2 linked regions of the Larkinella insperata genome follow. The protein of the gene in region 2 interacts with the protein of the main gene of each other region in a pairwise test. Links are inferred from orthologs where the notes say so. Each region holds a gene or a part of one and is shown on either strand. Other genes may lie near its edges. The genes, in order: dnaE and OQ371_RS06875.

Region 1 (8,357 bases), 3.6 Mb from region 2 along the record:
CATCAACGGCATCCAGGGCTGAAACCGGGTCAGCAGCCGCGGCTTGACGTTTGGGTGGGTGTAGAGGTAATAGTTCGTGCCATCGGCAAAAGCATCCATCAACTCCCGCATCCAGGATGGCGATTTTTTGTAGAGTGCAATGGCCTGTGTGGTGTCCATAAAAAGCCGCGCTCGGATGTCGTGGTACAATGCCTCTTCGCCCTCCACTTCCGCCATGCGCCCAATGGCGTCGATGTAGTTTTCCTCCACACGCGCGAAATCATCCTCGCACTGCGTGTACAACAGCCCGAAAACCACATCCGCGTCGGTTTTGCCGTAAATGTGCGGGATGTCCCAGGTATCGCGGGTGATGGTGATGGTTCGGGCGCGCTTTTGCCAGCGAGCAATTTCGTCCGGTGTAAAGGGTTGTGCCAGGACCGGCAGCGTGAGGAGAGAAGAAATCAGCAGGAGAAGTTGTTTCATCGTTTGGGCCGTATTCGGTGTACGGTAATATAGACCAAAAGACGAAACTGGACAAGTCCTGAAAGGCAGTTTATGGACTTACCCGTCAACAAAAAAGCCAGACTGGCAGCCCGGCTTTTTTGTAAATAGATAATGGGGTTGGAAACAAAGTAACCTCTTCCCAAAACAGGTACCTTTTTCGGCGAAAACGATCAGAATTAGGAATTATCTAACCATTTGCCGGTATGAGTTACTCGTGTTTGCTATGATCATGCTCCAGATGGGCAACTAATTTCTGTTCCAGAACAGCTTTCGGAACGGCACCGATTACTTTATCAACCATTTTACCGTTTTTGAAAACCATCAGGGTCGGGATGCTGCGGATACCGAATTGCGCCGGAACCTGGGCGTTCATATCAACGTCCATTTTGGCGACAACGGCTTTGCCTTCGTACTCGCCGGCCAGTTGCTCCACAACGGGTCCGATCATTTTACAGGGTCCACACCATTCGGCCCAAAAATCTACTAAGACAGGTTTATCGGAATTGATTACATCTGCGAAGTTAGCGTCGGTTATTTCAATCGCTTTTGCCATGACTATGTCTCGGTTATATATAGTATTTTAACTCATCTGTACGTACAATGTTTTGGATTTGAAAAAAGTTCATCCAATTGTTTGAATGCAATGGACCTTTCGGCGACAACGCAACCTCCGAAAGCTTATTCCGCTCTACGGGCTTTATGCTAAATCGCTAGCATCCTTCTGTCCAGGCAGTTAACCGCTCGTCAAATAAATTACAATGCAAGCTACTAGGTTTTGCAAAGTAGCTCATAAGATTTTACTTTTGACTAGATTCACCTTAATCCAACGACAACTAATGAAAAAGCTCCTCCTGCTTCCCCTGCTCCTGGGCAGCCTTTTACCCGCTTACGCGCAATGTGACAAAGATCTGGCGCTGGCCGTTTCCAACACCGAATACCTCAGCGCAACCGGTGCTGTGGAGCGAACCGTGGATGAAAAAAGCACCATTGAGATCAACAAAACGGACGTGGTGATTAGGCCCGGAAATGAGGACCGCAAAATGAACGGAAAAATTCAATCCAACACCTGTACTTGGAGCGTTCCCTACAAGGAAGGAAAATCGGTGATCAAAGCGCGTTTTGACGATCCATCGGGTAATCAGCAGAATGCCATTATTACGCTCGAAGGCAAAGACGGCAAAATAACGTTTCTGATGGAAGTAGCCGAAATGCCCGACCGAAAAATCCGGGTCAATGTCGATAAATTTGAGGAAAAGAAATAAAGTATATTCATTGGCGGCTATCGTTCATAACACTCGGTGTGATCGATAGCCGCCGAACGTTTTTAATTCAGTCGGTATCCTACCCCGTCCATCGCATCGAGCGCTTTGAGCAGCTCGTTGACGGGCGTAATTTTGAAGGGGCGCGATAACATGCTGACTTCCAGCCGATCTTCTTCGTCGGTGACCCGAAGCACCAGGTTACAGGAGCCCGGATATTCTTTCACCAAATCGGTTATTTTGGCCACAAACTCGTTGTTGATCAGCTTTAAGTCCAGCTGCACAGAGAGTTCTTTGCTGTATTTTGTCCGCACCTCGGTAAGCAACTGAATGAAGTTCGGGCGGAACTCAAAAGCGTCGGAGTTCCAGCGGTTTTGCAGCTTTCCTTTCACGTGCAGAAACAGCCCTTCCTCGATATAATTGCCCAGCCGGACAAAATCTTCCCCGAACAAACTCATCTCAACCGAGCCGTTGTAATCCTCCAACTTGAAAATCACGAACGGGTTCCCGTTTTTCGACTGCCGGAGCTGTTTGCTCGACACGATTCCCCCAACGGTTATTTCTTTCCCCTGGTTCGATTCATCAAACAGCTTGTCCACCGTGCAGGTGCAGAAGCTTTCCAGTTCGATCCGGAATTCGTCCAGCGGGTGGCCGGAGATGTAGAAACCAACGACCTCTTTCTCGAATTTGAGTTTTTCGATTTCGCTCCAGGGCTGAACATTCGGCGGTTTGGGAAGCGGAATGTTGGGTTCCCCGCCAGCGCCCCCAAACAGCGACTGCTGAGCCGCCGACTTCTCGGCGTGGTAGTTGTTGGCGTAGCGGGTCAGCTTCTCAATAAAGGTGGCCGTTTCGCCCGCCGGAATGTCGAAAAACTGCGCCCGGTGCATTTCTCCCAGGTTGTCAAATGAGCCCGCGTAAGCCAGCGATTCGAGGGTTTTCTTGTTGACCGTCCGCAGGTTAACCCGGATGACGAAGTCAAAAATATCCTTGAACGGACCGCCTTTTCTGCGTTCCTCAATGATCGATTCAACGGCGGCATCCCCCGTGCCTTTGATAGCCCCCAGCCCAAACCGGATTTCGCCCTTCTGGTTGACCCCGAAAAACCGCTCCGATTCGTTTACATCCGGCCCCAAAACCGGAATGCCGATCGCCTTACACTCTTCCATGAAGAAAGTGATCTTTTCGATGTTGCCCAAGCAGCTCGTCAAGACGGCCGCCATGTACTCGGCTTTGTAGTGCGTCTTGAGGAAGGCCGTCTGGTAGGCCACAAACGCGTAACAGGTCGAGTGCGATTTGTTGAAGGCGTAGGAGGCAAACGCTTCCCAGTCGGTCCAGACTTTCTCGCAGGTTTTGATGTTCAGTTTGTTGGCTGCGCAACCCTCCACAAACTTGCCCTTCATTTTGTCGAGTGTCGCCTTGTCTTTTTTCCCCATTGCCTTCCGCAACACGTCGGCATCACCCTTCGTAAAACCAGCCAGCTTCTGCGACAGAAGCATGATCTGCTCCTGGTAGACGTTGATGCCGTAGGTGTCGGCCAGGTATTCTTCCATTTCCGGCAGGTCGTACTTCACTTCCTCGCGCCCGTGTTTCCGGTTGATAAATGTCGGGATGTAGGCAATCGGACCCGGTCGGTAAAGGGCGTTCATGGCAATCAGGTCCTCAAACCGGTCGGGCTTGAGGTCCTTCATGTATTTCTTCATTCCGTCGGATTCGAACTGGAAGATGGCGTTCGTCTCCCCGCGCTGGAAGAGTTTGTAGGTTTCCTCGTCGTCCAGCGGAATGTCGTCAATGTCGGTTTCGACACCGTTAATGAAAAAACCGCCGTGGTTTTGCCGGATCAGCCGCAGGCACTCCTTGATGATGGTCAGGTTTCGCAGACCCAGAAAGTCCATCTTGATAACGCCCGCATCCTCGATCACCCGGCCCTCGTACTGCGTGATAATCAGTTCGGATTCTTTCGACGTCGATACCGGAACAATGTTCGAGAGATCTTCCGGCGCAATAATGATCCCGGCCGCGTGAATCCCGGTGTTCCGAATGTTGCCTTCCAGCTTCCGGGCCTGTTTCAGCACCTTGGCCTGCAAATCGTTTCCGGATTCGATGTGCCGCATCCGCTTCACGTTCTCGACCTCCTCCGGCTGGATCATCTGCCCCAGCGAATCAATCGGATCCTCAAAAATCTTCTTGAGGGTCATGTTGTAGGTCGGCTTGTCGGGCACGAGTTTGGCCAGTGCGTTCGATTCGGGCAGCGGCAACTCCATCACGCGGGCCACGTCTTTAATGGCCGACTTGGCCGCCATCGTACCGTAGGTCACGATCTGGGCCACCTGCTGCTTCCCGTATTTCTTGACCACGTAGTCGATCACCTTCTGACGGCCTTCGTCGTCAAAGTCGGTATCAATATCGGGCATCGACTTCCGGTCGGGGTTCAAAAACCGCTCGAACAGCAGGTTGTACTTGATGGGGTCGATGTTGGTGATTCCGATGCAGTAGGCCACCGCCGAACCAGCCGCCGAGCCCCGGCCCGGGCCAACCATCACGCCCAGGTCGCGCCCGGCCTTGATGAAGTCGGAAACGATCAGAAAGTATCCCGCAAAACCCATCTGCCGGATGACACCCAGCTCAAACCGCAGCCGTTCATCGGCTTCCGGCGACAGAATCTTGTAGCGTTGCTTGGCCCCTTCGAAGGTCAGAAACTCCAGGTAATCGTCCTGGGAGGCAAAGCCGTCGGGAATCACGAAGTTGGGCAGCAGAATGTCGCGCTTCAGCTTCAGCGTTTCCACCTTGTCGACAATCTCGTTGGTGTTGTCAATCGCTTCCGGCAAATCCTTGAAGAGCGTCGACATTTCCTCGGTATTCTTAAAGTAGAACTGGTCGTTAAAAAACGCAAACCGGGTTCCTTTCTTGAAGCCTTCTTCGTCGTTAAACTCCTTTTCGGAGGGCGTACTCAGTTTTTCGTTGGTATTGACGCATAGCAGGATATCGTGCGCGACCCAATCTTCCCGATCCACGTAATGGGAGTCGTTGGAAGCAATAATTTTGACGTTGTATTTCCGGGCCAACCGCACTAGCACCTCATTCACCTTGATCTGGTCGGGAATCTCGTGCCGTTGCAGCTCGACGTAATAGTCCTCACCAAACCGATCCAGCCACCACTGAAACTCTTTCTCCCCGGCTTCCTCGCCTTTCTTCAAAATGGTTTTGGGTACCGACGCCCCGATGCAGCAGGTCGACGCAATCAAGCCTTCCTTGTACTGGTCAATCAGCTCCTTCGTAATCCGCGGATACTTGCCGTATAAGCCTTCCATGTAGCCCAGCGAGCAGAGCTTGATCAGGTTTTTGTAACCCGTCGGGTTCTTGGCCAGCAGCAGCTGGTGGTAGCGAATGTCTTTCTGTTCTTTGGTAAACTGCTTTTTGGTGTGGTCTTCCACCACGTAAAACTCGCAGCCAACCACCGGTTTGATGCCCTGCTTGGCGGCTTCGGCCACAAACTCAAACACGCCGAACATGTTCCCGTGGTCGGTAATGGCGACGGCGGGCATGTTATCGGCTTTGGCCTTCTTAATCAGTTTCTTGATTTCAGCCTGCCCGTCGAGCAGGGAGTACTGGGTATGGCAGTGGAGGTGGGAAAATTGCATCAGTCCTTGTTTTCAGGAAGAATTTGTTAGCTAAAAATAAGCCTTTCCTGCGAGGTAAACAGGGATTGTCGGCGAAAAATTTCCCCACGATTGATTGTCAGTGATTTAAAAACCGCCCTGTTTTAAGGTTTCGGTCTTCCGATTCTAACGGTGGGCATCCAAACCGCTCCGCCTTTTCAAGCCGCTGCTGGGGTCATTGTCACGTTCTCCGTTTCTTCTTTTTCACCCACTCCTGCCGGAGGGTAATCATCACCGACTCGTGTTCGGATACCGGGTAATTGACCAGCATGTAGGTGGCTTCCCGGCTCATGGGCAGGTACACCAATCCCCGGACGGATTCCCCGGGTTGCAGCCTCGTGGGTTTCATCGACAAGTCCTTCCAACGGTAAGTTTCGTACTCGTAGCGCTGCATCCGGTCGGCAAATAATCCGTGGTCGATCATGCGCTTGGTTTGAATAGCCGCGTAGATGTTGTTGTGCGTCACCCGGTTCTGCACCCAGCGCTCGGGCCGGTGGTTGTTGCGGTTGGTCGAGGTAGCCACGTCGCTGGCAATGGCGGCCACCATCAACACGGTGTTGATCACCTTGGCCGTTTTCAGCCGTTTTACTTCGCGCTGCTGGTTGATGGCCGTGCGGTCGGCTTCCCGAACCGGATCAGCCGCCGAAAACATCAGGGGTTTCTGGGGTGTCCCGACGGCGCTAAACAGCGTTTTCTGTTCCTTATCCAGGGCCGTGTATTCAAAATCGGCCGGATGGACCTCGAAAGGGTGGTCGGTTTTGTTTTTTACTTCAATATCCAGCGCAACGTATTGCAAATCCAACCGCTCAAAGGAGGCTACCACGGCAATACCGTCCTTTTCGGCTTTCGTCGTCGGTCGACCTTCGATCTCGGCCACATCACCGGAAACAGGCGTGAGTTGGTAAACCTTGCTGGCACAGCCGCTTAAACCGCTCAGCGACACGAGACAAACCCACCCGATCAGTATCTGTATTCCTGTCTTCATACCGTCCCTTGTTTGATACCGAAGGTACGCATCTCCGAAGCCAAAATCAATGAACTTTGTGATGAATGATCGCAGGCTTCGATAAACCGTTAACGAAACAAATTCTGCACGGCCAGCCAGACGTTCCAGCCGCCAAAAAGCAGCGAGACGGCCACCACCGTGAGCATCGCGACGTTTTGCAACACCGAGTTCCGGTATGCCTCCGGAATGAGCGTGCGATCGTTGACGGCCAGAAACAAAAACACCGTCACCACTGGCAGCAGAATCCCGTTGATGGCCTGAACCACCACAATAATGGTCACCGGATTGTAGTCCGACAGGCCGAACGCCAGACCAATGCCCAGCACCAGCAGCCAGACCAGCCGGTAATTCCAGGACTTTACCGACCAGCCCAGCAGACTCCGGGCCGTAACCGCAGCCGCCAGCGGGGCCGTCAGCGACGAAGCAAAACCGGCGGCAAACAAGCCAAACGCAAAGAGCATGCCGCCCCAGCTTCCCACCCGGTTGCTGAGGACGTCGGCCATGTTGGTAAAAGAAAAGCCGCCCGTAACGAGCAGCCCCGCCAGCAGCAGCACGACCGAAATCAATCCGCCCAGCAGGACGGCCACCCAGATGCCCAGCCGCATTTCGCTCAGCGTCTGGCCCGACGTAATGCCTGAACCGAAAAACAGGTTGTACGGCACAATGGTGGTTCCGATCAGGCTGTTGATGAGCAGCAACGAACCCGCCGGAAACGACGGCGTCACCAGCGCCCGGGTTACCTCCACCGCCGAGACGGGCGCGCCAAACGCCACGTACACAAAAGCCCCGCCCATCGCAAAAACAACGATGCCCAGAAAATTGGCAATCCACTGCGTCGAGCCAATAGCCAGCAGAATCAGGCAAACCAGCCCGATACCGCCCGTCAGGGCTTTGACCGGCCAGCCCGTCAGCAAGGCCAGACCGGAAACCGCCCCGAGAATATTACCGGCCTGGTATGCCGCACACCCCATCCAGACGGCCAAAAACAAGAGCAACGGTATGGTTTTACCGCGCTGCTGATTGGCCAGCGCAATGGTCTGGCCCAGATCCCGGCCGGTCGCGATGGTGATGCGCGAAGCCGCTTCCTGAAGCCAAACCGTCCCGAGCGTCGCAAACGTCAGCACCCACAGCAGGCTCAATCCGTACTGCGCCCCGGCCATCGTGCAGGCTGTAACCGAACCGGGACCAATAAAAGCGGCCGAAATTACCGACCAGAACAAAATACTGCCCAGACCCGAGCGAAAAGAGAGCGTTTTGATAAGGTAAGAGTTATGAGTTAAGAATTAAAAGTTAAAATAGCGGCTTTTAGCAAACTCTTAACTCCTAACTCTTAATTTTTAACTCATAACGCCCCACCCGCCCCCGCCCGGCGTTTCAATCCGGATGCGTTCGCCGGGCTGCATGGGGCGGGTGAAAATTCCGGGCAGCTCGGTTTCCGCACCGTTGACAGCGATCAGCGTTTGCTGGCCGGTTTGGCCCGCTGCTCCGCCGGCCAGCCCGTAGGGCGCAACGGTTCGGTGCTGACTCAGCAACGTGGCCTGAACGGGTTCCAGAAATTCGATTTCACGAACAATACCGTCGCCCCCGCCCCACGCCCCCGCCCCGCCCGAGCCGGCCCGAATGGCAAATTGATGCAGGCGCACCGGATACCGCCGTTCCAGTTCTTCGGGGTCGGTCAGTTTGGTGTTGGTCATGTGCTGGTGCACCGCCGAGCGCCCCGCAAAACCGTCGCCCGCTCCCGCGCCCCCGCCAATGGTTTCGTAGTAGCCAAACCGCCCGTTTCCAAACAGAAAATTATTCATGGTTCCCTGACTACAAGCCGCCAGTCCTAGGGCTTTCAGCAACGTGTCGACCAGCCGCTGACTGACTTCGGTATTTCCGCCCACCACCGCCGGACACTCCGCCGGGTCATCAGAAAACGTCGGGTTCAGAAAACACGCGGGCAGGTGAAGG
Region 2 (7,046 bases):
CGGCTTGCTGCAAGCACAGGCACAGGCCAACCACTTACGCCTGGATCATTACAACTGGCCGCTCAGTTCGTACATCGGTTTGCAGCTAAATGTTCCGATTTTTAGCGGTTTTCGGACGGTTTCCCGGATTCAGCAGGCCGTTATATCCCGCCAGCAGAGCGAAACCCAACTGCTCAACCTGAAGGAAGTAGTACGCGCTCAGGTCAAGATCAGCCTTTCCAATGTGGAAGAGTCCCGGCTGCGCATCGCCACCCAACAACAAACCGTTACTGTTGCCGAATTGGGGTACCGCATCACCCGCGACCGCTGGAAACAGGGCATCGCTTCGCGGCTGGACCTCTCGGACGCGGAACTCTCGCTCACGCAGGCCAAATCCAACTACCTGCAGGCGATTTACGACTACCTGACGGCAACGGTTGAACTGGATAAGGTGTTGGGCCACACGGCCTTTTAAGGAAAGCCGGAGATTCAGCTCCGGCTTTTTTTTACTTGTTGATTGGAACAGCCAGGCCATACACCAGCCGCAAATACTGTTTCTGAAGGCTGGAAAAATATGCCCAGACCAGTAAAAATCCGAGGAAGAACAGTCGTACGTACAGTGGATCGTGCAGATACGGCAACGCAGCCAGGACCAGCAGCGAAACGCGACTGATTTCCAAGTAAAAAACCCATTGGCGCTGCTCGAGCAACGCTCCACAGTTGACCAGGGTAATCAGAATAAACAGGGAAATCAAGACCTGGTGGTACAGGGTGACCTGTTTCTCAAAGAGCAGAAAAACAAACAGGATAGCCAGGATGCCAATCAGTTGGCCCAAGACGTAGCCTTGAAACCGTCGGTTGCCGCTGCGGACGGACGAGCGCGACAGAAACCGTTTTTCCAGCTGATCCCGCACCGTCGGGTCGATGTCGTCCGGACGGCCAAACAGGACTTTCAGCTTCGGCCCGAAGCCCGGCGTCCGGCGAACGGTTTCGGCCAGCTCCATCATGAAATGGAACTGCTGCCACAAAAAACTGTGGCTTTCGAGCGGTTTGGTCAGGCCGTAAACCAACTCCTGGGCGTCTTCCTTTTCTTCGACAAACGTGCCAAACAGCTTGTCCCAGATGATCAGCACATCGCCGTAGTTTTTATCCAGGTACTCCGGATTGCTGGCGTGGTGAACGCGGTGGTGGGAGGGCGTTACAAAAACGTATTCCAGCCAACCCAGTTTGCCGATGGTGCGGGTATGGATAAAGAACGGGTACAAACCGTGTAGCAGCAACAGCGTAGTAATCATCTCCGCCGGAAAGCCGATCAGGGGCAGAACCGTCCAGAAGCCGGTCCGGATGATGGCCTGAAAAACCGTGATCCGGGCCGAAACCGTATAGTTGAAATCTTCGCTCTGGTGGTGAACGACGTGGGCGCTCCAGAACAGGTTGATTTCGTGCGCCAGCCGGTGATACCAGTACCAAACCAGGTCGGTTGCCAGAAAGAGAGCGACCCAGCTCAGAATGCCCGGTTTCAGGTCAAACAGCGCGTAGTGCCGGTGGAGGTAATCGTAAACAAAATAAAACGCGCCGACCGTGAAGGTGTCGAGCAGCCGTTCGGCAATCCCGACGTTGATGTTGGCAACCGAATTATTGAATCGAAAGTAATCTTTTTTCTGCCATTTGGAAACGAGGTATTCCAGTCCCATAAAAAACAGAAAGAAGGGAACGGCCAGGGCCATCCAGTTCAGCTCCGTAATTTCCATGTCTGTGTGGGCTTCATTGCCTGCTTGTCATCGGTTGCCAGACCGGGCAACCAGGTCCGATTGGCAACGGTAGGGGTCATATTGCAGAAGAGGGTTTGCGTTACTTTTTTCTAAGAATAGGTTGAAGAAGCGTGTAAACGTGGCAGCCCGCGCAAAAACCGGCAAAGGCTTCCAGGGCCGCGAAAAGGGTGATGATACTGGCCAGGAGCAGGGGATTCAGGCCCAGCAGGTGAAACGCCAGAATGGTGGTCGAGAAAACCAGGCCGATGCCCGCGGCAAACCGCTTTGGTCCCTGATCAATCATCTGAACCGGTAACCGAAAGGCTTTGACAAACCGCCCGCTGAGCCAGCCCAACGGACTCCATTGGCCGAAATTGAAGGCCCGCAGCGCAAAATCCGCAAGTAATAACGCCGGGATTACCCAAACGGTCGTCAGTAAGTAGGTGCTCATCAGAGCCCACACAAAGAATGCAGTCGTGCGAACCTTATTTTCGTTGACTTTAACCCCATCGACGGGGCAACTGACAGAGGTTGTATTCATGGTGTTGAACAAAGAAGTTACAATCGACTGAGCCGCTCACCGGCCCGCAGCAGGGTTTCGTCGTCTTTGGCAAAGCAGAAACGCAGAATCTTGTAATCGTTTTTCTGGCGGTAGAACACCGAAACCGGAATGGACGCAACCCCGATCTCTTTGGTCAACCGAACGGCCAGCTCATAATCGGATTCGTCCGTGATGGCCTGATAGGAAACGGTCTGGAAAAAGCTGCCCTCGGTCGGTTGAAACTCAAACCGTGATCCGCGGATGCTCCCCAGAAACAGGTCTCGCTTGCGTTCGTAGAAAGCGGGCAGGGCTTCGTAGGGCTCCGGATTTTTCAGGTAATCGGCCAGCGCGTGCTGAATGGGCGTAACGGTGCTGAACGTCAGGTATTGGTGGATTTTCCGAAACTCGGTGGTCAACTCCTTCGGAGCCAGGCAGTAACCAATTTTCCAGCCTGTAATGTGGAACGTTTTGCCGAAGGAGCCGCAGATAAACGTGCGTTCCTGCAAAACCGGGTGGGTTGCCAGCGACAGATGCGGGCGGCCGTCGAAGCGGATGTGCTCGTAGACTTCGTCGCTCACGATCCAGATGTCGCGGTGATTGACCAGCGCGGCCAGTTGTTCCAGATCGTCGGCCGTCCAGACGCGCCCCGTCGGGTTGTGGGGCGTATTGACGATGATCAGCCGCGTTTTCTCTGTAACCTTCGCCCGAACGGCTGCCCAATCGATGGCGTAGGTAGGCGGGGTGAGGGTTACAAAGACCGGAACACCGCCGTTTAGCTCGATGGCCGGGACGTAGCTGTCGTACGCCGGTTCAAATACGATCACTTCGTCGCCGGGCCGGATCACCGCCGTAATGGCGGCAAACAGGGCTTCTGTGGCGCCGGATGTAACCGTTACTTCGGATTCCGGGTGGTATACAACGCCGTACAACTGCTCGGTTTTCTGCGCCAGGGCCTCCCGCAAGGCCGGTACGCCGGTCATGGGAGCATACTGGTTAAATCTTGTTTTCAGGTACTGCTCCACTAGAGCCACTAAGTCCGGTGAGCAGTCAAATCCCGGAAATCCCTGCGACAAGTTGATGGCTCCCGTTTCAGTCGCCAATTTCGACATAACCGTGAAGATGGTTGTTCCAACCCACGGCAGTTTGGAGGGTAAAGCCCCCACTCCTGTTTCCGTCATTTTCAATACTGCTAAACTAACTTCCCTATCGTGTCAATAGAGTCGATTAACTACATCCACAACACCCTGCTATTGACTCCGAAAAGTACAAAATAAATGAATGTGGTACGCTTAAATATACTTTTTCTATAAAATTTATAGGCTACCGTTCTGTTAGCCGACCGTTATCGGTTTTATCAGCTTTGAAAGACCATTTGATACGACAGACGGACGCTTAGACGCCACCCGGCGTTATTAAAAATGAAACCTGAAGGACAGTTTGTCGTCAATACGTGACCAGGACAGATCCCCGGTATTCGGGCAGTATGGGCTGGTTGGTTTTGATGCGATACTGGTAAGTGCCTGCTTGCACCTTCTGATTGAGGTAGGTGCCGTTCCACGGTTTGTCGTAGCCTTTTGAGAAGAAAACCACTTCGCCCCAACGGTTGTAAATGGTTACCTCGCAATCCGGAAACTGATCAGTATTGCGAATTTCCAGCGCGTCATTGATGCCGTCGTTGTTGGGTGAAAATGCGTCGGCAATAAACATCCGCTTCAACACATCAACCAGAACACTTTTTTCGCTCCGGCAGTCGCCGGAAGAGGTCACCGTCAGCTTGTAGGTGGTTGATGTCGGCGGGGTAGCCGTCGGGTTCTGGGTGGTGGCGTCAGAAAGGGTTTCGGGTGGCTCCCACTGAAAGCGAACCGGTTGGCCGTTGAGGGTTGGTTTGAGCGGAACCGAATTGCCCATCAACACCGTGATTCGTTCCGGCATGTTGATCACAACCGAAGGCTCCACGCGGATCTGCCGACTGATTGCGGCCGGGCAGGCTGAATTTCCGGCGTACGTGTACGTAATCGTGTACAACCCCGCCCCGGCATTTGAGGGAATAAACTGATTGCCGGTAACACCCGCGCCGGAAAATACCCCGCCAGCCGGACTGGCAGCGAGCAGCACAGGTTCGGTTCGGCTGGCACAGACGGGGGCAACGGTGTCGAACTGCATGTCCGGGCGCGGAACGATGCTGAGCGGCAAGGGAGCCGAAAGCGACTGGCAACCATTGGCGTCGGTAACCAGAACCTGGTACGCACCGGCCAGCCGGGCCTGCATCGTTGCGGCTGTACCCGTACCCAGCGCAGTGTTGTCCATTCGCCATTCGTATTGAAAATTGGAACCCGCAGAGGCATTCAGCCGGACTTCACCGTCCTGGCAAATGGCCGTCGTGGAACTGGTCAGCGTTGCGGTCGGATTCGGATTGACCACCACCGCCAGGCTGTCGCGGTTAACGCAGTCCAGCGATGAAGTAGCCCGGACGCCGTATAACCCGGCTTTGTTGACGGTGATCGACGAGCCGGTTGCGCCGGGCAGGGCCGTACCGTTTTCCGTCCATTGATAGCTTGTTCCTTTTTCGGGCTGGATTGATAGGGCCAGCGATTGGCCTTCGCAGAACTTCGGTTCTTTATCGGGAGTAATGGTGGCTGCGGGGGGCGGGAGCGTCTGCACCCGGGTTATTTTTGAAGTGGTGTCGTTGCCGCAGATGGAAGCAAAACTCTTGACGACCACGTAATCACCCGGTTCGCTGACGGTTACGGTGGCCGAGGTTGCGCCCGCCATGTTGGCCCCGTTGTGTTGCCACTGGTATGACCAGCGCGGATCGGCTTCGGTGGCCAAGGTGACGGTGGCGCCCTCGCAGATGGATAAATCGAGGGTTTCAATGTTTTTGTAGCTGATCACCGGCGGGGGTGGGGTGTTGTTGCCGCAATCGACCACCGGCATCTGAAATTCCCGCCGAATGGCCCCGATCCGGACGCCGTTGCGGTATTCTTCGCACAAGACCGCGAAAATAAAGAGTCCGGCCTGTCTGGCCGTTACGCTCAGTTGCCCGGTTTGCGGGTCAATTTTCAGGGCGGGATTGCCGGGAATAGCGGTGGTGGCGCTGTAACCCGGTAGCCAGCTTACTTCCGGATAGGTTTCGTGCGAACTGCCGTCACCCACGGTAAACAAACCCGTGCTGTTCGTGTACCCGGCCAATGGTGTCACCAGCGAATAGCGGAGCTGATCACCGTCGGTGTCGGTGGCTCCAAAATTCAATTGGAAGGGCTTTCCTACACAGATGTAGTCGCCGTTAGGAAAGCTGAACTGCGGGCTCGAATTGGGAAAAGCCGCACCGTTACGCTGAACCGGAGGAAATTCCATGTAAAAAACCATACCCTCCCCCCCGGGGTCCTGAATGTTACTAATATCGGCACTCCGGCAACAACGATCCCAAACCACGTAATAGCCGCCGGGGTCGCTGAACGTGTTGGGGTTTAAATAAAGTTCGGTGCTGTAGTTCATCGCCAGTACGCTTAGGTTCCGCAGGTCGGCGCAGGCCTGGTTTTCGTAGCGAACCCGCTGGGAAGCCGTTTGATGAACGCGGGCCGTCGTAACGAGGCTATGATCGCTTTTCTGGAAAATGTAGAGGTCTATCTGTTGTTCGTAGCTGCTGGGAGAAGCGTTGGCCTGATCCAGATAAAGGGTTAGCGTAAGGGTAGAGTAGTTCGGGCGGGCTGTTGCCTGCAGGTTCATTTCTCCGCCATAGATGTGTTTTCCATACCCGTCCGGGGTGGTCAGGAGGCCCAGCAACAGACTACACAGGGCGATCTTGAAGCAGTGGCGCACGGAAAGCCCAACCGCGCGCCGATTCAACAGCATATTCATTATCAGAACTGGTAAAACGTTGAAGCATAAATCGTAACCTATTGAAAAAGAAAGATACAAAGTTGCCAGCGGCAACGCCATTACCTGTTACCAAATTGACGGAACGGTACAATCGACCAGACGAAAAAGCCCCGCAATGCGTTGCGGGGCTATCCAGAAAATTTATGGAAAGCGGCTTAGTTCACCACATTGCGGGGTTTACCGGCAAAAAAGGCATGAATGTTTTCGACGATTTCGTGCAGCAGCCGTTGGCGGGCTTCCAGGCTGGCCCAGGCCAGGTGAGGAGTGATGAGACAGTTGCGAGCCGAGAACAAGGGGTTATCGGCGGCAGGCGGCTCTGTCCCCAGTACATCCAGACCGGCCCCGGCCAGCCGCCCGTTGTTCAGCGCTTCGGCCAGATCCGCTTCGTTGATGAGTACCCCCCGGCTGGTGTTGATCAGAAAAGCTGTCGGCTTCATCCGGCTGAGCAGTTCGGCGTTCACAAAACCCCGGTTTTCGTCGGTAGCCGGGCAGTGCAGCGATACCACATCGCTTTCGGCAAAGAGGGTGGCCTGGTCTACGTAACGAATGCCCTCCGGAGGCTGCTCGTCGGTATGCCGGCGGTTGACCAGAATTTTCATACCAAACGCGGCTCCGATATCCGTCACGCGTTTTCCAATGTCGCCAAACCCGACAACGCCCAGCGTTTTTCCGGCCAGTTCCACCAGCGGAGACTTCCAGTAAGAAAAATCCGGATTGCGCGCCCAGTCGCCCGCCCGGACACTGTCGGCGTGCAGGCCCACCCGATGCGTCAGTTCGAGCAGAAGTGCAAAGGTCACCTGCGCCACCGACTCGGTGCTGTAGCCTTTCACGTTGGTGACAACAATGCCCAAGGCCCGGGCGGCCTTCCAGTCGATGATGTCGTAGCCGGTTGCCGT

What was found.
Region 1: the proteins of OQ371_RS06875 (region 2) and dnaE interact in binary tests that used the Escherichia coli proteins (3 or more experiments, as listed by UniProt). The link is inferred for Larkinella insperata from one-to-one orthologs.

The regions. Positions count from the first base shown.
Region 1 is NZ_CP110973.1:5,308,752-5,317,108, forward strand. What follows is about bases 1,608-5,691. They hold dnaE (DNA polymerase III subunit alpha), read right to left. Parts: upstream 5,381-5,691; coding sequence 1,808-5,380; downstream 1,608-1,807. Other genes in these bases: OQ371_RS21400 (hypothetical protein), read left to right, coding at 1,608-1,745; OQ371_RS21410 (hypothetical protein), read right to left, coding at 5,580-5,691. Also shown: OQ371_RS21390 (penicillin acylase family protein), read right to left, coding at 1-462; trxA (thioredoxin), read right to left, coding at 692-1,036; more of OQ371_RS21400, read left to right, coding at 1,320-1,607; more of OQ371_RS21410, read right to left, coding at 5,692-6,383; OQ371_RS21415 (NRAMP family divalent metal transporter), read right to left, coding at 6,473-7,624; OQ371_RS21420 (hydantoinase B/oxoprolinase family protein), read right to left, coding at 7,742-8,357. UniProt on the Escherichia coli protein: DNA polymerase III is a complex, multichain enzyme responsible for most of the replicative synthesis in bacteria. This DNA polymerase also exhibits 3' to 5' exonuclease activity. The alpha chain is the DNA polymerase catalytic subunit.
Region 2 is NZ_CP110973.1:1,700,177-1,707,222, reverse strand. What follows is about bases 1,370-4,142. They hold OQ371_RS06875 (methionine aminotransferase), read right to left. Parts: upstream 3,450-4,142; coding sequence 2,289-3,449; downstream 1,370-2,288. Other genes in these bases: OQ371_RS06870 (T9SS type B sorting domain-containing protein), read right to left, coding at 3,715-4,142; OQ371_RS06880 (DUF4395 domain-containing protein), read right to left, coding at 1,831-2,271; OQ371_RS06885 (sterol desaturase family protein), read right to left, coding at 1,370-1,730. In the rest of the region: OQ371_RS06890 (TolC family protein), read left to right, coding at 1-454; more of OQ371_RS06885, read right to left, coding at 486-1,369; more of OQ371_RS06870, read right to left, coding at 4,143-6,129; OQ371_RS06865 (D-2-hydroxyacid dehydrogenase), read right to left, coding at 6,306-7,046. UniProt on the Escherichia coli protein: Shows aminotransferase activity with methionine and histidine as substrates, and to a lesser extent also with phenylalanine.